One region of the Roseitalea porphyridii genome, then DNA from elsewhere that is predicted to be linked to it. Evidence: predicted binding sites of a transcription regulator. Region 1 holds the regulator's gene; each other region holds the start of a gene.
What was found. The regulator LexA, encoded in region 1, represses DNA repair genes until DNA is damaged. The targets are predictions, from matches to a motif close to TGTTCNNNNTGTGTTCNG.

Region 2: E0E05_RS01585 (YifB family Mg chelatase-like AAA ATPase) is a predicted target of LexA. The motif match lies at 3,276-3,293, and genes of this name have one in related genera.
Region 3: E0E05_RS17010 (ImuA family protein) is a predicted target of LexA. The motif match lies at 6,322-6,339, and genes of this name have one in related genera.
Region 4: E0E05_RS00375 (helicase-related protein) is a predicted target of LexA. The motif match lies at 6,294-6,311, and genes of this name have one in related genera.

Annotation. Positions count from the first base shown of each region.
Region 1 covers NZ_CP036532.1:1,793,235-1,800,747, forward strand. Annotated here, with positions in the region: gene gltX (glutamate--tRNA ligase) at 81-1,502, opposite strand; gene E0E05_RS08785 (ComEC/Rec2 family competence protein) at 1,684-4,398, shown strand; gene lexA (transcriptional repressor LexA) at 4,459-5,175, opposite strand; gene E0E05_RS08795 (hypothetical protein) at 5,548-5,949, shown strand; gene coaD (pantetheine-phosphate adenylyltransferase) at 6,023-6,520, shown strand; gene E0E05_RS08805 (peptidylprolyl isomerase) at 6,549-7,142, shown strand; gene E0E05_RS08810 (peptidylprolyl isomerase) at 7,180-7,513, shown strand, end outside.
Region 2 covers NZ_CP036532.1:320,651-328,163, forward strand. Annotated here, with positions in the region: gene hemW (radical SAM family heme chaperone HemW) at 1-944, shown strand, start outside; gene rsmI (16S rRNA (cytidine(1402)-2'-O)-methyltransferase) at 944-1,831, shown strand; gene E0E05_RS01575 (YraN family protein) at 1,839-2,195, shown strand; gene gshB (glutathione synthase) at 2,256-3,200, shown strand; gene E0E05_RS01585 (YifB family Mg chelatase-like AAA ATPase) at 3,361-4,893, shown strand; gene dut (dUTP diphosphatase) at 4,933-5,394, opposite strand; gene E0E05_RS01595 (DUF6958 family protein) at 5,497-5,802, opposite strand; gene E0E05_RS01600 (peptide chain release factor 3) at 5,899-7,494, shown strand; gene E0E05_RS01605 (MarR family winged helix-turn-helix transcriptional regulator) at 7,501-7,513, opposite strand, start outside.
Region 3 covers NZ_CP036532.1:3,478,544-3,486,056, reverse strand. Annotated here, with positions in the region: gene E0E05_RS17040 (TadE/TadG family type IV pilus assembly protein) at 1-1,165, opposite strand, end outside; gene E0E05_RS17035 (bifunctional allantoicase/(S)-ureidoglycine aminohydrolase) at 1,354-2,181, shown strand; gene speD (adenosylmethionine decarboxylase) at 2,326-2,814, shown strand; gene speE (polyamine aminopropyltransferase) at 2,819-3,697, shown strand; gene uxaC (glucuronate isomerase) at 3,723-5,180, opposite strand; gene E0E05_RS17015 (hypothetical protein) at 5,496-6,101, shown strand; gene E0E05_RS17010 (ImuA family protein) at 6,526-7,167, shown strand; gene E0E05_RS17005 (Y-family DNA polymerase) at 7,076-7,513, shown strand, end outside.
Region 4 covers NZ_CP036532.1:73,184-80,696, forward strand. Annotated here, with positions in the region: gene E0E05_RS00350 (response regulator) at 1-64, shown strand, start outside; gene E0E05_RS00355 (RNA polymerase factor sigma-32) at 91-957, opposite strand; gene E0E05_RS00360 (CarD family transcriptional regulator) at 1,196-1,771, opposite strand; gene fdxA (ferredoxin FdxA) at 2,096-2,434, opposite strand; gene E0E05_RS00370 (RNA-binding S4 domain-containing protein) at 2,583-3,014, opposite strand; gene E0E05_RS00375 (helicase-related protein) at 3,011-6,160, opposite strand; gene E0E05_RS00380 (ArsR/SmtB family transcription factor) at 6,737-7,513, shown strand, end outside.

The DNA.
Region 1 (7,513 bases):
TGCTAGCCCATTTGCCGATGGGTGCCAAGCTAGCCCAAAGCCCTATTGTGCGACGCACAAATCACGTTGCCGCCACCGGGTCAAGCCATCTGGTCGGCGATACGGCCGAGCGATTCCTCGCGACCGAGCACCGCGAGCACGTCGAAGACGCCCGGTGACGTGGCCCGTCCCGTCAGGGCCGCGCGCAGCGGCTGCGCGACCTTGCCCAGTTTCAGCTCTTGGCTTTCGGCGAAGGCGCGCACCGCGGCGTCCAGGTGATCGGCGTCCCATGTCCCGACGGCCGAAAGCGCGGCATGGGCGCCCGTCAGCATGGCGCGCGCATCCTCGGTCAGGATGCCGGCGGCTTTCTCGTCGAGCGCGAGCGGGCGGACGGCGAACAGGTAGCCTGCGCTGTCGACGAGCTGCACCAGGGTGCGCGCTCGCTCCTTCAGGCCCGGCATGGCAGCCAGAAGCTGGCCGCGCCTGTCATCGTCCAGTCGGCCCGCGATCGCCGCGCCGCCTTCGATCTCCGGCAGCAGAGCTTCGATCCGCTCGACCAGATAGGCATCGTCCGCCTGGCGGATGTAATGGGCGTTCAGAGCCTCGAGCTTGGCGATGTCGAAGCGCGCCGCGCCCTTGTTGATGTCGGTGACCTCGAACCACTCGATCATCTGGTCGGTCGACATGATCTCGTCGTCTCCATGGCTCCAGCCGAGCCGGGCCAGATAGTTGCGCAGCGCCTCGGGCAGATAACCCATGGCGCGGTAGGCCTCGGCGCCAAGCGCGCCGTGCCGCTTGGACAGTTTCGCCCCGTCCGGTCCGTGGATCAGCGGAATGTGCGCCATGACCGGCGCCTCCCAGCCCAGATGACCGTAGATGATCTGCTGGCGCGCGGCGTTGGTCAGATGGTCGTCGCCACGGATGATGTGGGTGACGCCCATGTCGTGGTCGTCGACGACCACCGCCAGCATGTATGTCGGCGAGCCGTCAGAGCGCAGGATCACGAAATCGTCCAGATCGACGTTCGGAAAGCGCACGTCGCCCTGCACCTGGTCGCGCACGACCGTTTCGCCCTCGCGCGGCGCCTTGATGCGGATCACCGGATCGATGCCTTCGGGCGCTTCGGCCGGATCGCGATCGCGCCAGCGCCCGTCATAGCGCGGCGGCCGGCCCACGGCCCGCGCCTGTTCGCGCATGGCGGCGAGTTCTTCCTGGCTGGCGTAGCAGCGATAGGCGTTGCCCGCCTCGAGAAGCTGATGGGCGATTTCCGCATGCCGTTCGGCCCGCGCCGCCTGCGAGACCGGCTCGCCGTCCCAGCCGATGCCGAGCCAGCTCAGACCGTCCAGGATCGCCGCGACCGCGGCCTTCGTCGACCGGGCGCGGTCGGTGTCCTCGATCCTGAGCAGCATCTTGCCGCCGGTGTGGCGGGCGTAGAGCCAGTTGAACAGCGCGGTGCGCGCGCCGCCGATGTGCAGGTAGCCCGTGGGCGAGGGGGCAAAGCGCGTGACAACGCCGCTCGTCATGGTCCGCTCCGGTTCTGTTGGCAGTGGGCCGTCAGTGCTGGCACGGCCGATGGCGGCCAATACATGTGAAGGCCGCAGATGTCGCGCTCTGGTACCACACAATTGCCAACTTGCAAGCGCGCCCGCCCGGCCGCAGGATGACCGGGGTCACGGCTGAGGACGTGGCCGTCAGGGTGGCGTCGTGGCGGGTCCGGGTGAGACAACGACCAGGAAGCGACGTGGCTGGGAACCGGTAGCGGACGAGACCGCCGCACCGGCCGAATGCCGCGCGTTCCTGCATGCGCCTGCAATTCCGAAGAGACCGACATCGGCTGAAAAACGCGCCGAGCGCACGGCCGCCGAAATCCCGGCGCCTGCACCGGCCGCACCGTCTCCGCGCGCCCGCCCGCGCCTTCAGGCCCTGCGCGCGCGATGGACGGCGCATCTGGCGCGCGCGCTCGACGACGAGGCGGCGTTCGGCACGCCTTTCCTGCTCGTCCCGGTCCTGCTGCTCGTCGGCGTCGCAGGCTATTTCGCGCTGCCGGCCGAACCGGCGGCCCACAATTTGCCGCTGGCGCTGGGCTTTTGTGCCTTGCTGTGGCACATCGCCCGGTCACGCTCGCGACCGGTTGCGCGGGTGCTGCTGACGGGCGTGCTGCTGCTCGCCGGCATGGCGCTGGCGCAATGGCACACCATGGCACAGGCGACGCAGATGCTCGGCGCGGAAGTCACCACCCATCTGACCGGCCGGATCGTGCGCATGGAGCAGCGGCCCGACGGGTCGGTCCGCTACACGCTCGATGTGCTGGCGACCGAGCGGCCGCGGCTTCGGCACGTGCCCGACCGGCTGCGCGTGACCGCCCGCGTCCCGGTAAGCGACGTGCGCGCGGGCGACGGACTGAAAGGGGTCGCGCGGCTGTTCCCGCTGTCCGGTCCGGCCCGGCCGGGCGGCTACGATTTCACATTTCACGGCTATTTCGCCGGCCATGGCGCCAACGGCTTCTTCTACGGCGCGCCGGAAAAGGTCGCCGCGCCACCGCCGGACGGTTGGCGCGCGGCCGTCGCGGCACGGCTGCAGAACGCCCGGCTGTGGCTCGGCCAACGCATCCGCGCGGCCGCGCCCGGCGAAGCCGGCACGGTCGCCGCCGCGCTCGTCAATGGCGACAAGTCGGCGATCCCCGAACCGGTCAACGAGGCGCTGCGCATCTCCGGCCTTGCGCACATTCTGACAATATCTGGCCTTCATATGGCCCTCGTCGCCGGCACGGTGATGATCGGGCTGCGGGCGGGCCTTGCCCTGTCGGGTCCGCTGGTGGCCGGACACGCGGTCAAGAAGCATGCGGCGCTCGTAGCGCTGGCGGCGATCTTCGTCTATCTGTTCATGGCCGGGGCGGGCGTCGCCACGCAGCGCTCCTTCACCATGCTGGCGGTGATGCTCGCGGCGCTGCTGCTCGACCGGCGCGCCATATCCAAACGCAACCTGGCGATCGCGGCGATCGTCATCATCGCGCTGCATCCGGCCGCCGTCGTCGGGCCCAGCTTCCACATGTCGTTTGCGGCGACGCTCGCCCTGATCGCGCTCTACGACCTCTGGAACCGCCGCCGCGCAGAGCGGGCAAGCCGAAGCCCGGCGAAACCGCGGCCCGAGGGGATCGCGGCCGCCGGCAGTGGCGCGTTTCGCTTCTTCGTCGCGCTCGCCGCCACATCGCTGGTCGCCGGCGCGGCGAGCGGGCTCTATGCCGCCTACCACTTCCAGCGCGTCGCCGTTCTGGGCCTCGTGACGAACCTTGCGGCGATGCCGATCGTCTCGCTGATCACCATGCCGCTGGCGATCCTGGCGACGCTGGCCATACCGTTCGGTGTCGATGGCCCGCTCTACGCGATGATGGCGGCCAGCGCGGGCTGGATCCTCGCCATAGCCCAATGGGTCGCCGCCCGTTCGCCGGACGGCATGGTCGGCGCCATGTCGAACGCGGCGATGCTGTGGGCGACGGCCGCCATGGTCTGGTTTTGCGTGTGCCGCACGTGGCTGCGCTGGGGCGCGGTGCTGCCGGCGCTGGCCGCGACGATGTTCATGGGCCAGCGCGACCTGCCCCTGGCGGTGATCTCCGAGGACGGCCGCCAGATGGCCGTCGTCGGCACCAGCGGCGCACTCGCCGTGAACAGGGCGCGGCCGAACGCGTTCATCGTCGAGCAATGGCAGCAGGCCTATGCGGCGCGGACGGTGATCAAGCCGGTTGGTCTGGAAGACGGTGTTGCAGAATGGGTGCTCCCGGACGCGGCAGCGGCGGTTCCTGCGCATCGCGCGGCCGATGCCGAGCCGGGCGGTCGCCGCGCGCAAGGCGCCGACCCTGTCGCCCCGATGCGCTGCGCCGAACAAATCTGCATCGCGACGGTCTGGCGCGGCGCCGAGCGATACGATCTTGTGATCCTGTCAGCGCCTTTTCCAGACGGTCCCACGAACGCGACGGCGGAGACCGGTGGGTTGAAGGCTATCGATGCAGAGGCCCATGACGGCGGCCACCACCACGCGTCCGTCCTCTGCGGGCGGTTCGATCTGATCGTTCTCGCCTACGCGCCGGCGGAGTCACCCTGCGACGACGGAACGCTCGTGCTCACGGCACGGGATCTGGCGTTCGCCGGCAGTGCGGAGATCAGACCTGCGCCGCGGGGTCGTCTGCGAACTCGGGAAAATGGAACGGCACCCGACCCGCCGCATGAAACAAGGCTTTCGCAGGAAACCGCACCGCAGACCCGGTCCGAATCGGAACGCTTGGAGGCCGAGGCGGGGACCGCAAAGAAGAGTGGCGCGGTTTCGCCAAGGCTCGCCGTCCGCCACGCCGTCTCGACGCCGTTGCGCCCCTGGCATGACGCTCGCCGCTGGAGCCGGGCCGCGCGCAATCTGGCACCCTATTGACCGCCTACCGATCGCGCGGACCCGGCCGCGACCACCGGTCGACCGGCCGCTTGTGCCGCGTCAGTAGCGCCGTACGAGGCCCACGAGCCGGCCCTGGATGCGCACCCGGTCGGGGCCGAAGATGCGGGTCTCGTAGGCAGGGTTGGCCGCTTCGAGTGCGATCGAGGCACCTTTGCGCCGGAAACGCTTGAGCGTGGCTTCCTCTTCGTCGACGAGAGCGACGACGATCTCGCCCGGATTGGCGGTGTCGGTGCGCTTGATGACGACCGTGTCGCCATCGAGAATACCGGCCTGGATCATCGAATCGCCCTCGACATCGAGCGCGTAATGCTCGCCCTTGCCCATCATGTCCGGCGGCACGGAAAGGACACGCGTCTGGTTCTCGATCGCTGAAATCGGCACGCCCGCGGCGATCTTGCCCATCACCGGAACGGCCCGGTCGTCATTGGCGCCGGCCTGCGGCATCGCTGGCGGCGATTCGGCCGGTGCCGACGGGCGGCCGAGACCGCCTTCGACGACGCTCGGCGAAAAACGCTGGCGCACCTGGTTAATCGGCTGCATCGCGTCGGGCAGCTTGATCACTTCGAGCGCACGAGCGCGATTGGGCAGGCGGCGGATGAAGCCGCGTTCCTCGAGCGCCGTGATCAGGCGATGGATGCCCGACTTGGAGGCCAGGTCCAGCGCTTCCTTCATCTCGTCGAAGGAAGGAGGGACACCGGTCTCCTTGAGCCGCTCATTGATGAACATCAGAAGGTCGAGTTGCTTGCGCGTCAGCATGGCGATTCCGGAAACAAACGAAAACAAACGTCGAACAGACGTTAACTGTTCCAGTTGTGTTCCGCAAGCAATAAAATCCGGTTAACCGCCGGCCGATTTCCTTTGCGCGCCGCGTTACCGGCCCTCCGGGCGCGGAATCACTGGCGCGGACGCAGCATCAGGCCGAAGGAAAGGGCGCTCGCGCCCGTCAGGACGGCAACTGCGACGGTCACTGCGTAAATCGTGAACATGGGAACCTCCCGATTGCTTGTGTTGTCGACTATGCTTCCAACAACGACATGCGGATGTGCGAAGTTGCACACGGGGCGGTCAAAGCAACGTGAACGGCGCGCGCCGATCGCCGGTTATGGGGAGCGATCCATGAAGACGATCATGAAAATTGCGCCGATCGGCATGGTTTTGGCGGTCCTTTCGGGGAGCCCGGCCGCCGCCACCGGCACGGTGGAATGCACGGGCGCCGACAGCGCCGATGCCAGTGTCTTCCTGTCGGTCGGCCGGCTTCCGGTCCTCGCCGTCCTGGGCGCCGTGATCGAGGCGGAGGGGACGACCTATGCAACCGACACGGACGTCAATCCGGATGCGGAACCCATCGTCTTCGGACAGGGCTTCTCCGATGGCGACCGGCTGCGCGCCGATTTCACCGATCCGAACATCGAGCAAATCCTCGTGAGCGTGCGAATCGAGCGCGCCTTCGAGGACAAGGCCGGCGCGGAGGCGGGCATCGTGCGTGTCGCCGGCCGGGGCGCCTGGCCAATCGTCTGCGTCTCGGGCTGAGGGCGGCCGGCCAGCGCCTGCCTTCGGGCGCGAGGGGCTTTGCAGGCGCGCCATATTTGCCTACACGCTTCCCATGACCCAACGCACGGCGATCTATGCGGGTTCGTTCGATCCGCTGACCAACGGCCACCTTTCGGTGCTGCGCGCGGGCCTGGTGCTGTTTGATCGCGTCACCGTGGCGATCGGCGTGCATGCGGGCAAGAAGGGCCTGTTCGCTTTCGAGGAACGCGAACGGCTTATCCATGCGGCGCTCGGGGAGACCGGTCTCGCCGGCGAACGGGTTTCGGTGGCCGCGTTCGACGGGCTGGTGGTTGAGGCCGCGCGCGCGCACGGCGCCATCGCCATGCTGCGCGGTCTGCGCGATTCGACCGACTATGCCTACGAGATGCAGATGGCGGGCATGAACACGGCCATGGCGCCGGACATCGAGACGGTCTTCGTGCCGGCCGAGGCCGAGACGCGTCCCATCGCGGCCACATTGGTGCGCCAGATCGCGGCGATGGGCGGCGACGTTTCCCCCTTCGTGCCGCCATCGGTGGAAAAGGCGCTGCGTGCGCGCTTTTCCGCCTGAACCCGATCCACTTGAACGAGGCACCTTGATGCGTTTGACACGACGAACCCTGACCGCGGCGGCCGCCGGCATGGCGCTGGCGATGACCATGGCCGGTCCCGTGACCGCCCAGTCCGACCCGGAAAACACGCTGATCATCGAACTCAAGGACGGCGAGGTGGTGATCGACCTGCGGCCGGACCTTGCACCGCGCCATGTCGAGCAGATCAAGACGCTCGCCCGCCAGGGCGCCTATGACAATGTCGCCTTCCACCGGGTCATCGACGGCTTCATGGCGCAGACCGGCGACGTCCAGTTCGGCGACATGGAAGACGGGTTCGCGCCCGGTCGCGCCGGCACAGGCGGCTCTGATCTGCCCGACCTTCCGGCCGAATTCTCCGACGAGCCGTTCGTACGCGGCACCGTCGGCATGGCGCGGGCCCAGAACCCCGACTCGGCCAACTCGCAATTCTTCATCATGTTCGACGAGGGCCGCTTCCTCGACGGGCAGTACACGGTGGTCGGCAATGTCGTCAGCGGCATGGAGCATGTCGACAACATCAAGCGCGGCGCCCAGGCCCGGAATGGCGCGGTCGATGATCCCGACCGGATGATCGACGTCACCGTCGCGGCGGACCGATAGGCCGCTCATCACCAGCAAACACGGAGAGGGAACGCAATTGACCTACAAGGACCCCGAGAACACGCTCGTCCTGGAAACCACCAAGGGCACGGTGGTGATCGAAATGAAGCCCGATCTGGCGCCCGGCCATGTCGACCGCATCAAGGAACTGGCACGCGCCGGTGACTATGACGGCGTCGTCTTCCACCGCGTCATCGACGGCTTCATGGCGCAGACCGGCGACGTGCGCTTCGGCAAGCAGGGCGGACCGCACTTCGACCCGGCCCGTGCCGGCATGGGGGGCTCGTCCCGGCCGGACCTGAAGGCCGAGTTCTCCAACGCCAACCATGCCCGCGGCACCTGCTCGATGGCGCGGGCACAGAACCCCAACT
Region 2 (7,513 bases), 1.5 Mb from region 1:
CGCTGATGGCGCCCGAAACGGTCGATACGCTGCTGGAGGCGGTGGCGCGAAGCTGGTCCGTGCCGGCCGGCGTCGAGATCACCATGGAGGCCAACCCGCAGTCGGCCGACGCGGACCGTTTTGCCGGCTATCGGTCGGCGGGCGTCAACCGGCTGTCGCTCGGCGTTCAGGCGCTCGACGACGCCGATCTGCGCTTTCTGGGCCGGCTGCACGATGTCGCCGAAGCCCGCGCGGCGATCGACCTGGCCCGCCGGACCTTCCCGCGCCTGTCCTTCGATCTGATCTATGCAAGGCCCGGTCAGACGCCTGAGGCCTGGGAAGGCGAACTGCGCCAGGCCATCGCGCTCGCCGCCGATCATCTGTCGCTCTACCAACTCACCATTGAGGATGGCACGCCGTTCAGGACGCTGCACGATGCCGGCCGCATCGCCATGCCCGATGGCGATCTGGCGGGCGATCTCTATGCGCTGACCCAGGACGTGACGGCCGCCGCCGGTTTGCCGGCTTATGAAATATCGAACCATGCCGTGCCGGGCGCCGAGAGCCGGCACAATCTGACCTATTGGCGCTATGGCGACAATGCCGGCATCGGCCCCGGGGCGCATGGCCGGTTCGACGCCGATGGGGCAAGGCGCGTCACCATCACCGAGCCGCACCCCGAAACCTGGCTGGGCCGGATTGCCGAGCACGGGCACGGCATCGCCGAGACCGAGACGCTCCTCGCCGATGCACAAGCTGACGAGATGCTGATGATGGGGCTGAGGCTTGTGGAGGGTCTCGATCTCGCCCGCTACGAAACGCTCGGCGGTGGGCCACTCCCGGCCGACAAGCTGCAGGCGATGATCGATCTGGGCATGGTCGAACGGCTCGGCAATGCGCGCATCCGCGCGACGGCGCGCGGGCGCATGGTGCTCGACGCGATCATCGCGGAACTGGCGCGCTGATGGCCGGAACGTTCACGATCGCCGGCCATGCAATCGAGGCGCCGCCGCTCGAACCCGGACTTTACTTGGTGGCGACGCCCATCGGCAATCTGCGCGACATCACCATCCGCGCGCTCGAAACGCTTGCCGCCTGCGACTTGCTTGCCTGCGAGGACACGCGCATCACTCGGCGTCTCCTTGACCGCTATGCGATCGCCCAGAAGTCGGTCGCCTATCACGAGCACAACGCCGCCGAGGCCGGACCGAGACTGCTGGCCGCGCTCGGGGAAGGGCAGGCCGTTGCGCTCGTCTCTGATGCCGGAACGCCGCTCGTCTCCGATCCGGGCTATCGGCTGGTGGGGGAGGCGCTCGCCGCCGGCCACCGCGCCATCCCGATCCCAGGGCCCTCGGCGGTGCTGGCCGGTCTCGCCGCCTCGGGCCTGCCGACGGACGATTTCCGTTTCATCGGCTTTTTGCCGGCAAAGGACAAGGCGCGCCGCGACCGTCTTGCCGGCCTTGCCGACGTGCGATCCACGCTAATCGCGTTCGAATCTCCGCACCGGCTCGCCGCGACGCTGCGCGCCATTGCCGATCTGTGCGGACCGGACCGGCCGGTCTGCGTCGCGCGCGAACTGACCAAGCGGTTCGAGACGGTGGTCACGGGGCCCGCCGGGGAAATGGCCGGCCGGTTCGGGGAAGGCGCGGTCAAGGGCGAGATCGTCGTGATGATCGCACCGGCGCCAGAAGGGCAGACGGTTCCGGACGCCGCCGACATCGACGCCCTGCTGAAGACGCTGCTTGCCGACATGCCGGCCGCCAGGGCGGCCCGCGAGGCTTCGCGCACCACCGGCCTGCCCCGTGCCGATCTCTACAATCGGCTGCTTGCGATGAAGAAGGCCGATGGTTGAGCGCGGCATGGCCGACCGTCGCCGGGCCGAGCGGCGCGGCCAGCGCGGCGAAAGGCGTGCCGCCTGGGCGTTGCGGCTGAAGGGCTTTCGCATCGTCGCCCGGCGCTACCGCTGCAAGGCCGGCGAGATCGACCTGATCGTCCGGCGCGGCGATCTCGTCTTGATCGTCGAGGTCAAGGCGCGCCCCTCGATCGGCGAAGCGATGGACGCGGTGACGCCGGCCGCGCAGCGCCGCATCATCGCCGCCGCCGACCACTGGCTTGCGCGCCAGCCCGATCACGGCCGGCTGAACCTTCGCTTCGATCTGGTCGCGATCGTGCCCGGACGCTGGCCGATCCACGTGCCGGCGCTGTTCACCGCCTGAACCCGATTGATTTTCGGCCCGCCAGCGGCCACTTAGCCACCACCGAAGAGAGGAACGACCATGGCGCTCAAAGTCGCTGTCCAGATGGACCACATCTCCACCATCGCGATCGCCGGCGACACCACCTTCGCGCTGTGTCTTGAGGCGCAGGCGCGGGGCCATGCGCTCTACCACTATACGCCCGACCGCCTGTCGATGCGTGGCGATGCGGTCAGCGCCCGGCTCGAGCCGCTGACCGTTCGCGACGAAGAAGGCGACCATTTCACCCTGGGGCCCGCCACGCCGACCGATCTTTCGGAGATGGACGTGGTGCTGCTGCGCCAGGATCCGCCGTTCGACATGAACTACATCACCACCACGCACATGCTCGAGCGCATCCATCCGCAGACGCTGGTTGTCAACGATCCGGCCTGGGTGCGCAACTCGCCCGAAAAGCTGTTCGTGATGGACTATGCGCGCTTCATGCCCGAAACGCTGATCACCAAGGACATCGATGCGATCCGCCGGTTCCGCGACGAATTCGGCGATATCATCCTCAAGCCGCTCTACGGCAATGGCGGCGCCGGCGTCTTCCATCTGCGCGACGGCGACCGCAACCTGACATCGCTGCTGGAAATGTTCGAGCAGCTTTCGAACGAGCCGATCATCGCCCAGCGTTACCTGTCCGAAGTGCGCGGCGGCGACAAGCGCATCATCCTGATCGACGGCGAACCGGTCGGCGCCATCAACCGGGTGCCCGACGAAAGCGACACGCGCTCGAACATGCATGTCGGGGGCAAGGCGCTGGCGACCGATATGACCGACCGGGAGCGCGAGATCTGCGCGGCGATCGGCCCGGCCCTGCGCGAGCGCGGGTTCATCCTGGTCGGCATCGACGTCATCGGCGGGCTGATGACCGAGATCAACGTCACCTCGCCGACCGGCGTGCGCGAGGTCGCAAAGTTCGGGGGCGCCGACATCGCCGCCCTGTTCTGGGATGCGGTCGAAGCGCGCCGCGCCGCCTGACGCAACGTCATTTGCGTTCCGCGCCACAACCCGGCACAACCGGATCACAGCTTTCGCGCGTATTTGTTCTTAGAATGTTCTTTACTTGTTTCGCCAGTTGTGCTTGGTTGTACTGCACAGGGCGGTGGCAGGCCGTCTGAAACAGGGTGAGGGCACGGACATGGTCGCACGGGTCGCCACGGTCGCCTTTCAGGGCATCGACGCGGTGCCGGTCGACGTCCAGGTCATGGTCTCGCCCGGCAAGATGGCCATGCAGATCGTCGGCCTGCCCGACAAGGCGGTGGCCGAAAGCCGCGAGCGCGTCCAGTCGGCGCTGCATGCCTCCGGCCTCGCCATGCCGCCCAAGCGGGTGACGGTCAATCTGGCCCCGGCCGATCTTCCCAAGGAAGGCAGCCATTTCGATCTTCCGATCGCGCTTGGCCTGATGGCTGCGCTCGGCGCCATTCCCTCCGACGCGCTGGCCGGCTTTTCGGTTCTCGGCGAACTGTCGCTCGACGGCACCATCGCGCCGGTCGCCGGCGTGCTGCCGGCGGCGATCGCCGCCAACGCGGCAGGCAAGGGACTGATCTGCCCGGCCGCCTGCGGGTCCGAGGCGGCGTGGGCGGACGAGACCATGCCGATCCTGGCCCCTGTATCACTGGTCGGCCTTGCCAACCACTTTCGCGGCACGCAGGTCCTGTCCCGGCCCCAGGCCGCGATGCGCGCGCCGGCGTCGGGTCTTCCCGACATGGCCGACATCCGCGGGCAGGAGACCGCGCGCCGCGCTCTCGAGGTCGCGGCCGCCGGTGGCCACAACCTGCTGATGGTCGGCCCGCCCGGTTCCGGCAAATCGATGCTGGCCCAGCGCCTGCCCTCGATCCTGCCGCCCCTTTCGGCGCGGGAACTGCTGGACGTGTCGATGATCGCCTCGATCGCAGGCCAGCTGTCGGGCGGAGAACTGACAGACCGGCGCCCGTTCCGCGCCCCGCACCATTCGGCCTCGATGGCCGCCATGGTCGGCGGCGGCCTGCGGGCGCGACCGGGCGAAGTCTCCATGGCGCACAATGGCGTCCTGTTTCTCGACGAGTTTCCCGAATTCGCGCCGGCCGTGCTCGACAGCCTGCGTCAGCCGCTCGAGACGGGCGAATGCGTCATCGCGCGGGCCAATCACCGCGTGTCCTATCCGGCCCGGATCCAGCTCGTCGCGGCGATGAACCCGTGCCGCTGCGGCATGGCCGGTACGCCCGGCCATGTCTGCGCGCGCGGGCCGCGCTGCGTGAGCGACTATCAGGGCCGCATTTCAGGACCGCTGATCGACCGGATCGACCTGCGCGTCGAGGTGCCGGCCGTCATGCCCGGCGACCTGATCCGCAAACGGCCGGGCGAGGCGAGTGCGTCCGTGGCGGCGCGCGTGGCCGAGGCGCGGGCCCGGCAGGCCGCCCGTTATACCGCCTTCGGCGCCGGCGGCGTGACCGTCAACGCCCATTGCCCGACCGGCCTGATCGAGGATGTCGCGGCGGCCGATGATGGCGCGATGCAGCTTCTGGCCGACGCGGCCGACAAGAAGCGCTTTTCGGCGCGCGCCTATCACCGCATTCTCAAGCTGGCCCGCACGCTCGCCGATCTCGACGGCGCCGACGGCGTGTCCCGCATTCATGTGGCCGAGGCGATCTCCTATCGCATCGCCGGCGAGGCGCTGGCGGTTGCTGCCTGAGCGACGGCGCGCGTTTCGTTTTCGCCGGCCAGACCCAGCTCAGCCGGTTCCCGTCGAGCCGAACCCGCCGGCGCCGCGCCTTGTTGCCTCCGGCGCTTCGGAGACTTCCACGATCGTTGCGCGCACGACTGGCGCGATGACGATCTGCGCGATGCGCATGCCGCGCGTGACCGCGAACGCTTCGGTGCCGAAATTGACGAGCAGCACCTTCACCTCGCCGCGATAATCGCTGTCGATCGTGCCGGGCGTGTTCAGGCAGGTCACCCCGTGCTTTGCCGCAAGCCCGGAGCGCGGCCGAACCTGCGCCTCGAAGCCGTCCGGTATCGCCATCACGAAACCGGTCGGCACCAGCACGCGGGCGCCCGGCGCGATCATCAGCGGCGTCTCCGCGTCGATGGCCGCGCGCACATCCATGCCGGCGGCGCCTTCCGTCGCGTAGGCGGGAAGATCGAGCCCCTCGGCGTGGGCAAGGCGCAACAATGAGATCGACGGCGTGTCCATGGCCGGGTGATGGGCTGGCGGCGGGCCGAAATCAACGCCGTTGGACGGTTCGTGCCCGCAATCCACCGCTACGGTGTGGCCACCCCCATGCCGCCTTGTCGCTCAGTCGGCGCCGGTCCCGGTGCGCCAGAAGCGCAAGGGCGAAGAGGCGCTGCGCGCCATCAGGCCGCGGGCCTCCAGATCGAGCTGCACGGTCTTGGCCCACCATCCCGCCGTCTTCCCGCCCGGAAACAGCGCCTCGGGCAGATGCGGTTTGGCCGCTTCCCTGACTTCCTTGCCGGTCAGGCCCGGCGGCCCGTCCGGCAGGATCGTCAGCATCGCGGCGCGCATGGCCTCGTACTTCGCGCGATCGACCCGTTCGGTCCGACCGGGTACGTTGACGTTGCGCACTTCGACCTTGTCGGCCATGACCTGCCTCCCCGCTTTCAGAAGGCGGCCATCGTGCCACGATTGACAGTCCATTGGCAGCCTGCCACACACCGCGCCATTCACGGAACCTCCGGCATGGCAAACACGCTCGAAACCGAGGTCGCCCGGCGGCGCACCTTCGCGATCATCTCCCACCCGGACGCGGGCAAGACGACACTGACCGAAAAGCTGCTGCTGTTCGGCGGCGCCATCCAGCTTGCCGGCGAGGTAAAGGCCAAGAAGAACCGCACCCAGTCGCGCTCGGACTGGATGAAGATCGAGCGCGAGCGCGGCATCTCGGTCGTCACCTCGGTGATGACGTTCGAATATGGCGGCAATATCTACAATTTGCTGGATACGCCCGGCCATGAGGACTTCGCCGACGACACCTACCGCACGCTGACCGCGGTCGACAGCGCGATCATGGTGATCGACGCCGCGCGCGGCATCGAGCCGCGCACGCTGAAGCTGTTCGAGGTGTGCCGACTGCGCGACATCCCGATCATCACCTTCGTCAACAAGATGGACCGCGAGAGCCGCGATCCGTTCGAGATCCTGGACGAGGTGGAGGAGAAACTGGCGCTCGACACGGCGCCGGTCACCTGGCCGATCGGCCGCGCCAGGACGTTCGCCGGAACCCACCATCTGGCGCAGAACGCGGTGCGCCGCGCCGATACCGAGGTCGAGCGAACCCCGGTCAATGGCCCCGAGGCTGAAAGCGCCGCCGGCCTGTTGCCCGAAAACGAGCGCGAAGCGTTCATCGAGGAGGTGAACCTCGCCCGCGAGGCCTGCCGCCCGTTTGACCGGGAGGCCTATCTGGAAGGCCATCTGACGCCGGTCTTCTTCGGGTCGGCGCTGCGCAATTATGGCGTCCGCGACCTCATCGACGCGCTTGCCGCCCATGCGCCCCGCCCCCGCGCGCAGGAGGCCGACACGCGCCGCGTCGAAGCCTCCGAGCCGGGCATGACCGCGTTCGTCTTCAAGATCCAGGCCAACATGGACCCCAACCACCGCGACCGGATCGCCTTCGCCCGCGTCTGCTCGGGCACGCTTTCGCGCGGCATGAAGGCAAAGCTGGTGCGCACGGGCAAGGCGGTGACCCTGTCGGCGCCGCAGTTCTTCTTCGCCCACCAGCGCCAGACCGCCGACAGCGCCTATGCGGGCGATGTGGTCGGCATTCCGAACCACGGCACGCTGCGCATCGGCGACACGTTGACCGACGGCGAGGCGCTGGTCTTCCGCGGCGTGCCGAACTTCGCCCCGGAGATCCTGCGCCGGGTGCGCCTGATGGACGCGATGAAGGGCAAGAAACTGTCCGAGGCGCTCGGCCAGATGGCCGAGGAGGGCGTCGTCCAGCTCTTCATTCCCGAAGACGGCTCGCCCTCGATCGTCGGCGTGGTCGGCGCGCTGCAGCTCGACGTGCTCAAGGCGCGGCTCGAGGCCGAGTACGCGCTGCCGGTCGACTTCGAGACGGCGCGTTTTTCGGTCTGCCGGTGGATCTCGTCCGACGATCGCGCCGCGCTCGAAGGCTTCCTTGCAAAGCATCGCAGCGCCATTGCCCGCGACCTCGATGGCGATCCGGTGTTCCTGGCCGAGAACGGCTTTTCGCTGAACTATGAGGCCGAACGCGCGCCCGCGATCACCTTCGAGGCGGTCAAGGACTATCAGGTCACGGCCAGGAAGGCGGCCTGACACAGCTCATCGGTTCTCG
Region 3 (7,513 bases), 1.7 Mb from region 1:
AGTTCAGCTCGATCGCCGGACCGTCGTCGGCGACGATCTCGCGGGCGATGATCGCGGTCCAGGCGGCCGCCCCTGCGAAGCGGTTCTTGCCGCGCACATGGAGCTTGCCCTTGGGAAGATAGATCGTGCCCAGCAGCATCTCGGCGTCCTTGGAGGAAATCTCGAAGACGCGATCGGGCGGCGAGGCCCGGTCCTCGAAGATCAGCATGCCGGCCATCGGACCGTCCCTGGGTGCGGTCAGCGCGATGTTGGAGGAATTCTCGAACGACATGGTCGATCCGCTGCCGGTCAGATAGAAGCCGACATTGTCGCCGCTCAGCGTCGCATTGCCGCCGATTGTCCACGGACCGTCCTTGATGACGTAGATGCCGGGCGTCAGCTTCACCTCGATCGTGCCGTTGATGTCCAGTCCGCCGCAATAGACGCCCGGATGAAGGGTGGCGTCGCGGTCGACGGCGACGTCGCGGTAGTCGCATGCGCCGAAGCTCGGCGGCGTGCGGCCGGCCAGCGGGTCGGGAATGACGGGGCAGTCGACCTGCGGCTGCGGACGCATGTCGACGAGGCGCGCATCGTAGCCGCCCGCGGTGCAAATCTGGCTCGCCGACAGGGTCGACTGCTGCTCGACATGGATCGCGTGCCGGTCGGTGGAGTTGACGAACACGCCGCAGTTCCGGGCGGTCAGCGAGGTCCGGGCCTTGCCGAGCGAAAGCGCCGCGGGGGCCGAGCCGTCGAGCGCCAGAACGCAGATGTTGGCAGACGAGACGATCGCCGCCTCGGCCTGGACCACGATCTGCGGGTTCTTGCGGAAATGGCCCAGCACGAAGTAGCCGTGATCGTTCTGCCACAGCGTGGCGCGAACGCGGCCCCTTTCGGGAAGCGGCTCGACATCGAGCACATATTCGGCGCCGCCGAAGGACGCCTTGCGCAGATTGGCATCGACATAGCTGTCGACGACCGCCGCGATCGTGTCCTCGTCCCAGCCCTGCACCGGCGCCTCGCGCACCGCCGCCAGGACCCCGGTTTCGAGGGATTGCTTCATCGCCGCGCGCTGGTTGGCGTAGATCGAATAGTCGACAGCCACGCCTACGGAAGCGGCAAGGAACAGCCCGACCAGCGCGAAGCTCGTCGAGAATCCTCCCGCCCTGTCCTTGATGAATCGCATCATCGTCTTCCCCTGCCTGGCCGGAGACCGTACCCGATCGGTTCGAAGATGCGGTTTCCCGCATGGGCACAAAGCCATCGATACCGTTGACCGACCGTTAACTTCGTCGGGCGAGCCGGGTGTGGATGAGCCGGGCTTGACGGCATCGGCCGCAGGCCCGAAGACAGGCCGGAACGAACAGCGGAACGTCCATGCGCGAACACGCCTATCACTCGCCGGCCGGCGGTCATCCGGACCAGAGCGATCTTCTGACCGGCCGCGCCGTCTTCACCGAGGCCTATGCGGTGATCCCGCGCGGCGTGATGCGCGACATCGTCACCTCGAACCTGCCGCACTGGGACGGAACGCTGGCCTGGGTGCTGGCGCGCCCGCTGTCGGGCTTCGCCGAGACCTTTTCGCAGATGATCGTCGAGGTGGCGCCGGGCGGCGGGTCGGACCGGCCCGAACCGGACGAGACCGCCGAGGCGGTTCTGTTCGTCACCGCCGGCGCGGTCGAAGTGATCCTTGCCGGCGAGGCGCACGCGATGCGGCCCGGCGGCTATGCCTTCATTCCACCGGCTACCGACTGGACGATCCGCAACCGGAGCGATGGGGCCGCGACGTTCCACTGGATCCGCAAGGCCTACGAGCCGGTCGACCAGATCGCGGCGCCGAAAGCCTTCGTGACAAGCGACGCAGAGGTCGAGCCCGTCGCCATGCCGGGCACCGACGGTCGCTGGGCGACCACCCGGTTCGTCGATCCGGCCGACATGGCGCACGACATGCACGTCAACATCGTCACGTTCGAGCCCGGCGCGGTCATTCCCTTCGCCGAGACCCATGTGATGGAGCACGGCCTCTACGTGCTCGAAGGCAAGGCGGTCTACCGGCTCAACCGGGACTGGGTCGAGGTGGAGGCGGGCGACTTCATGTGGCTGCGCGCGTTTTGTCCGCAGGCCTGCTATGCGGGCGGACCGGGCCGGTTCCGCTACCTGCTCTACAAGGACGTCAACCGGCACATGAAGCTGCGCCTTCGCTGACGACGGCCGCGCCGCGGCACGCGCATCAAAAAACTTCGGCTGCGGACGAAGTTTTCTCGATTTGCCGATTGATTGTGACGCGCAAAGCCAATATGTGCGCGGCTCCGGCATGAGCCGGGACATCTGCTGGTTGGGGAGAGCGCCATGACTCACGACGCCCTCTTCCAATTGGGGATGGACTTTGCGGACCAAAGCACCTCCCAAACGGAAGATCTGAACGCCCCTTTTGCGGCCGCTGACGCGCTGCCGAAGGATCATTTCATCGAACGCAACGGCACCAAGTGCGCCGGGGCGCATCTGATCATCGACTTGTACGAAGCCGAACGGCTCGACGACATCGACCATATCGAAAAGGCCATGGTCAAATGCGTCGAGGAAGCCGGCGCGACGCTGCTGCACATACACCTGCACAGCTTCGAGCCCATGGGCTGCGAGGTGGCCGGCGTGTCCGGCGTGGCGGTGCTGGCCGAGAGCCATATCTCGATCCATTCGTGGCCCGAGAACGGCTATGCGGCGCTCGACGTGTTCATGTGCGGCGACGCGCAGCCGGAAAAGTGCGTCGAGGTGCTGCGCCGGGCCTTCAACCCCGCCCGCATCGCCGTGTCGGAACTGCTGCGCGGCAAGGGCGTCTGACGTCATGGCCGGCAAGGACAGCGACTGGTTCGCCGAGAGTCTCTATCCCAGCGTCCGCTTCGCCTTTCGGGCGGAGCGGGTGCTGCATCACGAGGACACCGGCCATTTCGAACTGGCGCTGATCGAGAACGCGGCGTTCGGCAAGGTGCTGATGCTCGACGGCATCACCCAGGTGACCACCGGCGACGAGTTCATCTATCACGAGATGATGAGCCATGTGCCGATCCTGGCGCACGGGGCGGCGAAACGCGTGCTGATCATCGGCGGCGGCGATTGCGGCCTGGCCGAGGAGGTGCTCAAGCACCGGTCGGTCGAGGGGCTGACGCAGGTCGAGATCGACGCATCGGTGGTCGAGTTCTCGCGCACCCATTTCGGCGATTTCAACGCACCGGTGTTCGACGACGACCGGTTCGACCTGGTGATCGCCGACGGGGCCGACTATGTCGCGACGACCGAAGACCGGTTCGACGTCGCGATCGTCGATTCGACCGATCCGGTCGGGCCGGGGGCGGTGCTGTTCACGGCCGCGTTCTATGCCGGCCTGCACCGGGTGCTGAACCCGGGCGGCGTTGCCGTCACCCAGAACGGCGTGCCCTTCTTCCAGAAGGACGAACTGGTCGGCTCGATGCGCGATCTGGGCCGTTCGTTCGCGCTGTCGGCGGCCTATGTGGCGGCGATCCCGACCTATGTCGGCGGACACATGGCGATGGGCTTTGCCACCGACGATGCGGGCAAGGCCGACGTGCCGCTCGAAACGCTCAAGGCACGGTTCGCCGAGGCGGGTCTTTCGACGCGCTATTACACGCCGGCGGTGCACCGCGCCGCCTTCGCCCTGCCGCGCTTCATCGAAGAGGCGGTGGAAGAGGGCCGCGCGCGGATCTGAGCGTGCCCGCCGCCGCGCGGTCCGCTCATGCCGTAGCCCGGTCGCTGCCGGGCGCGGCCTGACCCGTGCCGGTCCGATAGGCGCGGCGCGCAAGCCCGCCCGCAAGCTCCCCGATCAGCGCGAATGCCTCGTCCGTGCCGATCTGGTGTTCGGCGACGAGCCCGGCGAGAAAGCCCGCGTCCATGCGCCGGGCCATGTCGTGCCGCGCCGGGATCGACAGGAAGGCGCGGGTGTCGTCGACGAAGCCGGCCGTGTTGTGGAACCCGGCCGTCTCGATCACCTGCGACCGGTAGCGGCGCATCCCCTCGGGACTGTCGAAGAACCACCAGGGCGCGCCCAGCAGCACGGTCGGAAACGCGCCGGCGAGCGGCGCCAGTTCGCGTCCGTAGGCGGTCTCGTCGAGCGTATAGAGCACCATCCGAAGGTTCGGCTCGAAGCCGAACCGGTCGAGCAGCGGCTTGAGCCCGTCCGCCCAGGCGACCGTGGCCGGAATGTCGTAGCCCTTGTCGCGGCCGTAGCGGGCGAAGACCGAGGGCGCATAGTTGCGGCGCGAGCCGGCATGGATCTGCATCACCAGACCGTCCTCGACGCTCATCGCGGCCATCTCGGTGAGCATCTGCGCCTGAAACAGCGCCGCCTCGTCGGCGGTGATCGTGCCGGCCCTCGCCTTGTCGAGCAGCGCCTGGCAGGCCGGCCCCGGCAGGTCGGCGGTGACGGGCGCCAGAACGCCATGGTCGGTCGCCGTCGCGCCGAGCCGCGCGAAGTCCGCGCGCCGCGCCCGCAGCGCCTTGAGCAAGCCGGACCAGTCGGTGACATTTTCGCCGGTCTGCTCTTCGAGCCTTTGCATCGATGCGGCGAAATCCTCGCGCAGCGGGTCGGTGAGCGCGTCCGGCCGGAAGGTCGGCACGATCCGGCCGAAGGCTAGCGCCTTCAGCGCCCGATGCGCATCGAGCGTGTCGGTCGCATTGTCGGTGGTCGCCAGGACTTCGATGCCGAACCGCTCGTAGAGCGCGCGCGGCCGGAAGGCGGGCGAAGCGAGTTGCGCGGCGACATGATCGAAGACCGCGTCGGCGGTCGCCGGGCCGAGCCGCTCGGGCACGCCGAGCACGACATGAAGGGCGTGATCGAGCCAGACGCGCGAGGGCGTGCCGGCGAACAGATGATAGTGCGCGGCGAACAGCCGGAACGCCTCGCGCGGGTCGACATCGGCGCGGCTTCCGTCGGCGCGCGGCACGCCCAGCGCCTCGTAGGACACGCCCTGGCTGGCCAGCATGCGCAGCACGTAGTGATCGGGCGTGATCAGCAGGTCGGCGGCGTTCGGAAACGGCGCGTCCTCGGCGAACCAGGACGCCTCGCAATGGCCGTGCGGGGAGACGATCGGCGCGTCGGCGACCCGTTCGTAGAGGGCCCGCGCGGTCGCCCGGACGGCCGGGTCGGCGGGAAGAAGCCTGTCGGGATGGAGCATGGCGGTCTTTCGGGACATGGTGCGCGGCGCCATGGTCGGAACGGCGGCCGGCGGCGTCAAGCCCGGCCGGGGCCGATTTCGGCGGGTCTGTCTCTGCGGACCTGCGATTGCGGCGATACCGCCCAATCCGGCATAAATTCCTAGCTGTATATGTGGCAAGAGTGGCTGATTTTGCTATCTAGGCACCGACTTGCCGGCCACCGAAGTCGCGGGGAGATTTTTCGCGTGACGGAAATGGAAATTGCGAGAATGAACGGAGTACGTGAGTTTGTCGAAGGCGAAGCGTTGAACTCTGGCTTAATTCGCACTGACGAATTGTGATACGATCATTGAATGAGTGCGGGAATAACTATACCGACGTTCACTTGTGCGATGTCATTGACTGGGTATAAATTGGTTCAGCGGATGGGGCATTGCTGGATAATGGAAAAATCGTCTTCCCCGCTTTACCCGCTTTTAAATGAAATAAACACCGCAGCAGAGAATGGGCTACCGTTTCTAGCAGTGGCAATGACTGTGGCATTGCCTGACATCTGTGCTTCCCTTGACTCTGAAGATGGGCGCACGAATGGCGAGCGTTACAAAGCTTGGTGCCAAAATAATTTGCCTTGGGACAGATTGAGTTTTGTCACACCAGACGATCTTTGGTCAATGAGGTGCGGTGTACTTCACAATGGTCGCTTTGGTGACATGAAACACAGCGTTGCAAGAGTAATTTTCACGTTGCCAGACAGCGGCTTTACGTTCACCAATTCTCGAATGAATGATGCCTACGTTTATAGCGTGGTGGATTTCTGTCGTGTCTTCACTGATGCAGTCTATCGGTGGTTTGAAGCCAATCAGGATGATGAAACGGTCGTGGCAAATCTTCCTAGGTTGATGCAATATAGGGAGGGAGGCCTTTCTCCATATATCGTCGGAGCCACGGTGTTAGCATGAATGGCGAGCGCGACAGCAAAGCTGTTGAGAAGAAACGCTTCGATGCGTTGGGCCGGGCTCCCTCAAGTCCTGAGAAAGATGGGATCGCTGGACGCGGTCATGATCGTAACCCTTTGATTCCAATATGTAATCGGGCGTTACTTTTGTCACGCATATAATCAAACATAAATTCCTACACGCTCCGATTCCGGGATTGACTCTTTTCGCGTGCTACGCACAATGGAACATATCATGAACAAGAGCCCCTCAGGCGATGAACGGACGGTTCCGCACATCCGCGCCGGCCAAGGCGCTTTTGACGCGTTTGCGCGCCGTCTCCGGCGGTGCGGCGGAGCGCGCGCATCGGCCGCCGAAGACAGGGCAGGCGCTTGAGACAGGGCAAGCGCCTGAGCCGGCGGGTTCGCCAGCCCGTACGGAGCGGGTGGTGGAACGGGACGGCCTTCCGGCCGTCGCGCATCTCGATGAGATCTTCGCCGCCCCGCGCGACGGCGCGGCGACCGGCTTCGCGCTGGCGCACTTGCCGGCGGGCCGGCCGGTCCTGTGGGTGCAGGACCGCATGGCGGCGCTCGAGACGGGCCGGCCGCACGGCCGCGCCCTGCATCGCTTCGGGGTCGATCCCGACCGGCTCGTCATGGTCTGCGCGCGCGATGCGCGCGACGTGCTCTGGGCGATGGAGGAAGGCCTTGGCTGCGCCAGCATGGGCGCGGTGATCGGCGAGGTCTGGGGCGATCCGGCCGCGCTCGATTTCACCGCCACGCGGCGGCTGGCCATGCGCGCGGCGCGATCCGGCACCGCCGCGGTGCTGATCCGGTTCTCGGCGCGGGCGAACCTGTCGGCGGCGCGGCGGCGCTGGCGCATCGCGGCCCGGCCTTCGTTCGCCCATCCTTACGATCCGCGCGCGCCCGGGCCGCCGCGCTGGCGGGCCGAACTGTTCCGCGCGCGCGACCTTCAACCGGGCCTCTGGGAAGCAGGCTATGACGCAAAGACGCATCGTCTCGATCTATCTGCCGCACTTTCCGATCCAGAGCTGGCGCCGCCGGACGCGCGGCCCCGGCGCGCCGGTTGAACAGACCCCGCTCGTGCTGGCGCGCGAGGGCGCCCATGGCCGTCTCGTCCACGACGTCAACGGCGCGGCCGCCCGCGCCGGGATCACGCGCGGCGCGCGGCTGACCGACATGAAGGCGCTGGTGCCGTCGCTGCATGTCGCTGACGCCGATATGGCGGCCGATGCGGCGCGGCTTTCCGCGCTCGCGCGCTGGGCGCAGCGCTGGTGTCCGTGGACGCGGGTGGACGGCGCCGACGGGCTGATGCTGGAGACGACCGGGTCCGATCATCTGTGGGGCGGCGAGGCGGCGATGCTGGCGCAGATGCGCCGCGCCTTCGCCGGGCTCGACCTGACCGCGCGCGTCGCC
Region 4 (7,513 bases), 1.7 Mb from region 1:
GGTGTCCAAGCCGTTCACGCTGGCCGATATCCGAGGCGCGGTGAACGAGGCGCTGGCTGCCTGAACCGGGCCCGGTCGGAGGCCGGCCGTTCAGGCGTAGGTGGAGGCGACGGCCGGGTTGTCGCGAACCAGCGCGGCCCGCAATTTCTCGAGCGCCCGATTCTCGATCTGCCGCACGCGTTCCTTGGAGATCCCCAGTTCCGTGCCCAGCGATTCCAGCGTCGCGCCGTCCTCGGACAGGCGACGCTTGGCGATGATGCGCATCTCGCGTTCGTTCAGCACGCCCATCGCTTCCTTCAGCCAGACCGAACGCCGTTCGGTGTCGATCTGGTCTTCGACCAGTTCATCCTGCAGCGGCCGGTCGTCGACCAGAAAGTCCATCCGGGTCGACGACGCGCTTTCATCGTCGGTGAAGGTCTGGCTGAGCGAGGTGTCTGGGCCGGACAGGCGCGAATCCATCAGCGCCACATCCTTCTCGCCGACACCGAGCGCCTCGGAAATCTGGCGATACATGGCCGGCTGGGACAGCGGCTCGTCGGAACGGCTGAGCTTGGCCCGGAGCCGCCGGAGATTGAAAAAGAGCGCCTTTTGCGCGGAGGAGGTTCCGCCGCGCACGATCGACCAGTTGCGCAGGATGTAATCCTGCATCGAGGCGCGGATCCACCATGTCGCATAGGTCGAAAAGCGGACCTCGCGCTCCGGCTCGAACCGGGCGGCCGCTTCGAGCAGGCCGACATAGCCTTCCTGGATCAGGTCGCTCATCGGCAGACCGAACGAGCGGAACTTTGACGCCATGGAAATGACCAGCCGCATATGCGCTGTGGTGATCTTGTGGAGAGCTTCCTGGTCGCGCGCTTCCTTCCACCGCACCGCAAGAGCATGCTCTTCCTCGCGTTCGAGGTAGGGTGCCGTCATGGCGAGGCGCACCATGTCGCGTCGTGCCGGTTCGTTCGTCATCGCGCTCTCCCTTGCACGAGGCTTTCGCCACGATATGCAAGGTTTACGCGGCCGGTGGCGCAGCGGTTCACGGGGATATGTAAAAAGTTAAGACCAAAGTTCCATGGAACGGCCCGTTTCCGGCCAAATCCGGAGCCATTCCAGCCACTTCGGCCGCCCGGGATTTTTCGGCTGCCATCGACGAAAAAAGCCGGCGCGAAATCGCGCCGGCTCACAATTTGGTCGTCAAGCGGTCGGTTCAGGCGGCCTGTTCCTGCGAGCCCGCTTCGTCGTTCTCGGCCTTCGCGGTGCGCTTGGGCCCCATGTTCAGGTGCGTCTCGATCAGGCGGACCGCCTCGGTCTCGGAGACCTTCTTGACGGCGGCGATCTCGCGCGCCATCCGGTCGAGCGCGGCCTCGTAGAGCTGACGCTCCGAATAGGACTGCTCGGGCTGGTTTTCGGCGCGATAAAGGTCGCGAACCACCTCGGCGATCGAGATCAGGTCGCCCGAATTGATCTTCGCGTCATATTCCTGCGCGCGGCGCGACCACATGGTGCGCTTGATCCGGGCCCGGCCCTGCAGGACCTTCAGCGCGCGGTCCACGAAGCCGCCCTCGGCGAGCTTGCGCATGCCGATCGACAGCGCCTTGGCCACCGGCACTTTCAGGCGCATCTTGTCCTTCTGGAATTCGATGACGAACAGTTCCAGCTTGTGACCGGCCACTTCCTGCTCTTCGATGGCCGTGATCTGGCCAACGCCGTGTGCGGGATAGACGATGTACTCGTTCGTCTTGAAACCCTGGCGCTGGGCCGGTTTTTTGGGCGAAGATGCCATGCTTTTCATACTCCCTGCCGGACGACACACATGTCGGGCTATGGTTGCGGCCGAAGCCGGTTAGGCAATGTCATCCGCGCACGACAAAGCCGGGAAGCGACCGCTCTCGGCTGGAAAGCTCCAGACCGCGAACCGATCAAGACCCGGCTCAAACCCTTGTGGAAGTGCGCACGCCGATGCGCGTCATCGTGGCTGAAAACGACATTAGGACATACTTAACATTTTTTGCCCGCATTTTCAACGCAGCGGCCGCCGAATGCGCCCGTTTGACGCGCAATTGCGCCCGTTGGTTAACCGCCGGCTGAAATGCGAAGCCCCGGCCCGTCAGTCGCCTTCACCCGGTTCGGCGGAGAAGAACGCCTCGAACTTGCCGGGCTTACCGTCATAGTCGTCGGCGTCCGGCATCGGGTCCTTCTTGACCGTGATGTTGGGCCATTTGTCGGCATATTCGGTGTTGATCTTCAGCCATTGGTCGAGCCCCGGCTCGGTGTCCGGCTTGATCGCATCGGCCGGGCATTCGGGCTCGCAGACCCCGCAGTCGATGCATTCGTCGGGATGGATGACGAGCATGTTCTCGCCTTCGTAGAAACAGTCGACCGGACACACCTCGACGCAGTCCGTGTATTTGCAGCGGATGCAATTGTCGGTCACGATGTAGGTCACGGTGTCACTCCAAGTTTACACGCCGCAAAGTTGACTTAAAAGGTTCTGTTATCTCGCACAAGGCTTGGCGGCATGCTAGATCCGCGTCTCCGGATGACGCTTCCGGCTGGCTCGGTGATTGTCCCCTGCGCGACCGCGCAACGGGCTTTCACCACGAGTTTCCGTTTGGATCAAGCTTGTCCAGCGCCCGGCGCTCCTTCTTGGTCGGGCGACCGGTACCGGGCTCGCGGCGCAGCGCCGGCGCATCGAGCGGCGAGGCCGGCCGTTCCGGCGGCGGCGGACTGAGGTCCTCGTACAGCAGCCGGGCCTCGCGCGCAGGTCCGCGCCGGGTGCCGCAGTCGACGACCCGGTAGACCAGCACACGGCGTCCGGTGTTGATCGTCAGCACGTCGTCGGGACGCACGGACCGGCTGGGCTGGGTGATCTTGTCGGAATTGACCCGGACGGCGCCGCTGCCGACCATCTTCGCCGCCAGCGCGCGCGACTTGACCACCCGGGCAAAGAACAGCCAGCGATCGACACGCTGCCGGTCCGGACCGGGCGCCGGCAGGCGGGGTTCGGCCTGCCCGGCCTCGCTCATTTGCCGAGCTGATCCTTGAGCGCCTGGAGCTTGGCGAACGGCGAGTCCGGATCGGCGGCCTTTTCGCGCCGGGGCGGTCCGGCGGTCGCCGTGCGCGGCCCCTTGTCGCCCGGCTTGCCGCCCTTGCGCGGCCGCTTGCCCTTGGCGTGCCTTTCGCCCTCGTGCGGCGGCTTGCCCTGCCGTCCGTCGGGCCGGCCGGGACCATCGCCCTTCCGGTTTCCGCGCTGGCCGGGACGCCGGTCGCCGCGCCGTCCGACCGATCCCTGCCGCCAGATGAGCACGGGTTCGGGTTCGGCCGGCGTCTCGTCGACGGGTGCGGCCACCTCCGCCTTGGCAGCCCCTTGCTCGGCCGCCGGAGGCTCGGCGTCCACGGGTGTGGTCTCCGGGGTCTGCGTCGAGGCCGTGCCTGCGGGGGGTTCGGCCGGCGCCTGCCCGCCGCCGTGCGTACCGGCTCCATTGGCGGAAGCCTCGACCGGCTTCTCGGCTTCGGCGGCGATTGCCGTTTCCGGAGCGGGCTCCGTCACGTCGGCGGATGGCGACGATGGCGCGTCCGTCGCAGCAGGCTCCGCCTCCGGCTGCTGCTGCGAAGCCGCCGGGGCTTCCGGCTCGGCCGGCTTCGGCGCATGTTCGGCGCGCAGGTCGGCAAGATGCCGCTCGGCGTCCGCTGCATCGACGCTTTCGTGCCGGTAGCCGAGCGCCTTGAGCACCTCGGTCATGTCGGCCATCGTCGCGCCCAGGATCGACAGCATCGCCGGCGTCACGACGAACCGTCCGCCACCATAGGCGCCCTCGGGGAGCGTCTCGCCGCCGGGCTTGAAGAAGATGCAGGGACGGATCAGGTCGGCCAGCCGCTCGAGAATGTCAACGCGCACCGCGCGCGGGCCGAGGTGACGATAGCCGGCAAGCTTGAAGAACTCCGGATCGAAGCCCTGATCGGTGACGAGCGATGTGCGCCCGCTGGCCAGAAGGTCGACCACGTCGCCATAACCCGGCTTGTCGATCCCGTCGTTCTGCAGCGCCCAGAGCAGCGTCATCAGCCCAGCGGGCGCCGGCTTGATCAGGGCCGGCACGAAGATGTGATAGAAGCCGAAACGCACGCCGTATCGGCGCAGCGCCGCGCGCCCGTCCTGATCGAGCGACTTGATATCGCCGGCGATCTCGCGGCGCTGGACGATCCCGAAATTCTCGATCAGCCGGAAGGCGATGCCGCGCGCGATGCCCGAAAGCTCATCCGCCTTCTTAAGGTCGGTCAGCGGCTTCAGATGGGTTTCGATATGATGGGTGACGAACCGCTCGGCGCGCGCCCGCACCTTGTCGAGCGCAGCGCCGTTGAGCTGCTCGTCTGCGAACAGGATCAGACGGGGAGAAAGCCACTCCTCGCCGGCGGTCAGCGAGCCGACCGGCGCGCCCAGCCAGCGCAAGAGCCCGTCGCGACCGATCGCCAGGTCGCCATTGGGGGCAGCGGCGAACCGTTCGGCGCGCGCCTCGAACTCGCCGGCCAGCGCCTTCTGCGCCGCCGCGCGAACCGCCTTGGCGTCCTCGCCCTGGGCGGCCTGGTCGGCGGTGAAGCGGAACCCTTCCAGCTTCCCCACATGGTGGCTCTCGACGTTTACGTCTCCGGCCTGACTGATTTCCGCTTGCATGGTCCCGTTCTCTTTCAGGCGCTTCATGAGCACAGATGTCCTGCGATCAACGAACCGTTTCGTCAAGCGCTCGTGCAGCGCGTCGGAGAGTTTGTCCTCGATGGCGCGGGTGCGCTCCTTCCAGTGATCGGGATCGGCGAGCCAGCCGGTCTGGTGCGAAACATAGGTCCACGTGCGGATCTGCGCGATGCGGTGCGAGAGCGTGTCGATCTCGCCGTCGGTGCGGTCGGCGCGCCGCACCTGTTCGGCCATGAAGTCCTCGTCGACGTGCCCGTGCCGCACCAGATCGAGGAAGATCGAGGAGATGATGTCGGCATGCTGCGCCGGGGCGATCTTGCGATAGTCCGGCAGCGCGCATACGTCCCAGAGCCGCGCAACCGCGGCCGGCGTCCGGCAGAGCCTTGCAACCGTTTCGTCCCGCGACAGGAATTCGAGCGCTCTCTGGTCGACCGCCGGCAGGGCCCGCGTCAGCCCCGGCATCGTCGGCGGCTCGTCGAGCGAGGCCTTGAGCGCATCGATCGAGGCGAAATCGAGTTGCCGGTTGCGCCATTGCAGCACCCGCAGCGGGTCGAACTCGTGGCCTTCGATCCGCTCGACCAGTTCGTCGTCAAGCGGCGGCACGCGGGCCGACACGCCGAAGGTTCCGTCGCGCACGTGCCGGCCGGCGCGTCCGGCGATCTGCGCCATCTCCGGCGGGGTCAGGTCGCGGAAGGTGTGGCCGTCAAATTTGCGCAACTGGGCGAACGCAACGTGATCGACGTCGAGGTTCAGGCCCATGCCGATCGCGTCCGTGGCGACCAGATAGTCGACATCGCCGGACTGGAACAGATCGACCTGGGCGTTGCGCGTGCGCGGCGAGAGAGCGCCCATGACGACCGCCGCGCCGCCGCGCTGGCGTCGGATCAGTTCGGCCACCGCGTAAACCTCGTCGGCGGAGAAGGCGACGATCGCCGAACGGCGCGGCAGCCGCGTGAGCTTGGCCGGGCCGGCATAGGCAAGATGCGACATGCGCGGCCGCGAGGTGATGGTGACGCCCGGCAGGAGCTGGCGCAGCATCGGGGCGATCGTCGCCGCGCCGAGCAGCAGCGTTTCCTCGCGGCCGCGCACGTTCATCAGCCGGTCCGTGAAGACGTGGCCCCTCTCCAGATCGCCGGCGAGCTGCACCTCATCGATTGCGACGAACGCCGCGTCCGTCTCGCGCGGCATCGCTTCGACCGTGCACACCGTGAACCGCGACTTGTCCGGCACAATCTTTTCCTCACCGGTCACCAGCGCGACGCTGCCCGCCCCGACGCGATCGGCGACGCGGCCATAGACCTCGCGCGCCAGCAGCCGCAGCGGCAGGCCGATCACGCCCGAGGAGTGGGCAACCATGCGCTCGATGGCCAGATGCGTCTTGCCCGTGTTGGTCGGCCCCAGCACGGCGTGAACGCCATGACCGGAGACCGATCGCGGGGCTTGACGGGACGGGAAGGAATTGAACGAGGCGTGTTCGGTGAGCATGGGGCCGGATCGCGTGATGCCGCGCAGATAGGGCTCGCAGCCCGGCGATACCATGGCAAGGGGCAAAATGCAGGTTGCAAAAGGGCCGATCCCTGGGCGGGATGGCAACCTTGAGTCTGCACGCGTTAACAACCGGAACGAGTCTGGAACGAATCGCCGACGAATCGCTGACTCGCATGGGTTGCAGATTTGTTCCCTACCAGATGTGGGTCGCGCCGCCCGCGCGCATACCAGCCCTAGTCGCGGTGGACCGCGCCATCGACGCTTCACGAACATGGCCGTTAACCAATGGCGCCAAAGCCCGCCACGGCCTGCCCTGGGCAAGCTAACAGATTGAATTGCAATGGTTTTGTTTACGCTCTGTTAACCATGTTCGAACGCCTCGGGCGCCGTTTCCGTTAAGGTTCGGAACCGGAAGGGAACGAATCGGCGACGAATCGCTGATCGGACGATGTTCGCGTTTCATTCTCACCATATGTTGTGCGCCGCCTCACCGCGACAACACAACCATAGCGATTCATTCCGCGCCTTGAGGGCTGGATCCGGCGGCTGGCGTTAACTTCTGACGGATTTCATGTGACCTTATTGACACGTGACCATATTGTCACTTATAGGTCGCTCATGGATGCGATTTTCAAGGCGCTTGCCGACGAAACCCGGCGCAATCTGCTCGACATGCTTCGCGAGCGTGACGGACAGACCCTGTCGGAACTCGAGCAGCAAATGGGCATGACGCGCTTCGGCGTGATGAAACATCTCAAGGTGCTTGAGGACGCATCCTTGGTGGTCACGCGGCGATCCGGACGCTTCAAGCACCACTATCTGAACGCGGTTCCACTCCAGCAGGTCATCGACCGGTGGATCGAGCCGCTCGTGCAAAAGCCGATGGCGAGGATGGCCCTCGACCTCAAGGCGCAGTTGGAAGGAACCGGACCGATGACGACAACCAATGACGGCCCACCCGATTTCGTGCTGGAGACCTATATCAGGACGACCCCCGAAACGCTCTGGGATGCGCTCACCGACGGCGGCAAGACCCCGCATTTCTACATCGCCGGCGCCCGCCTGAAGAGCGATCTGAAAAAGGGCGGCCGCTTCGACTATCTCGGCCCCGACGGCAGCCTCATGCTCGGCGGCGAGATCCTTGCGATCGACCCGCCCCGGCGTCTCGAAGCGACGTTCGAGCCCGGCTGGGGCGAGGACAAGAAACCCTCGCGCTGCGTCTACGAGATCGAAAAGCAGGGCGATGCGTGCAAGTTCACCATCCTGCACTACGGCCTGCCCGCCGGTCAGGAGGGCGTGCGCGAAGGATGGGCCCGGATCGCCTCGAGCCTGAAGACCTGGATCGAGACC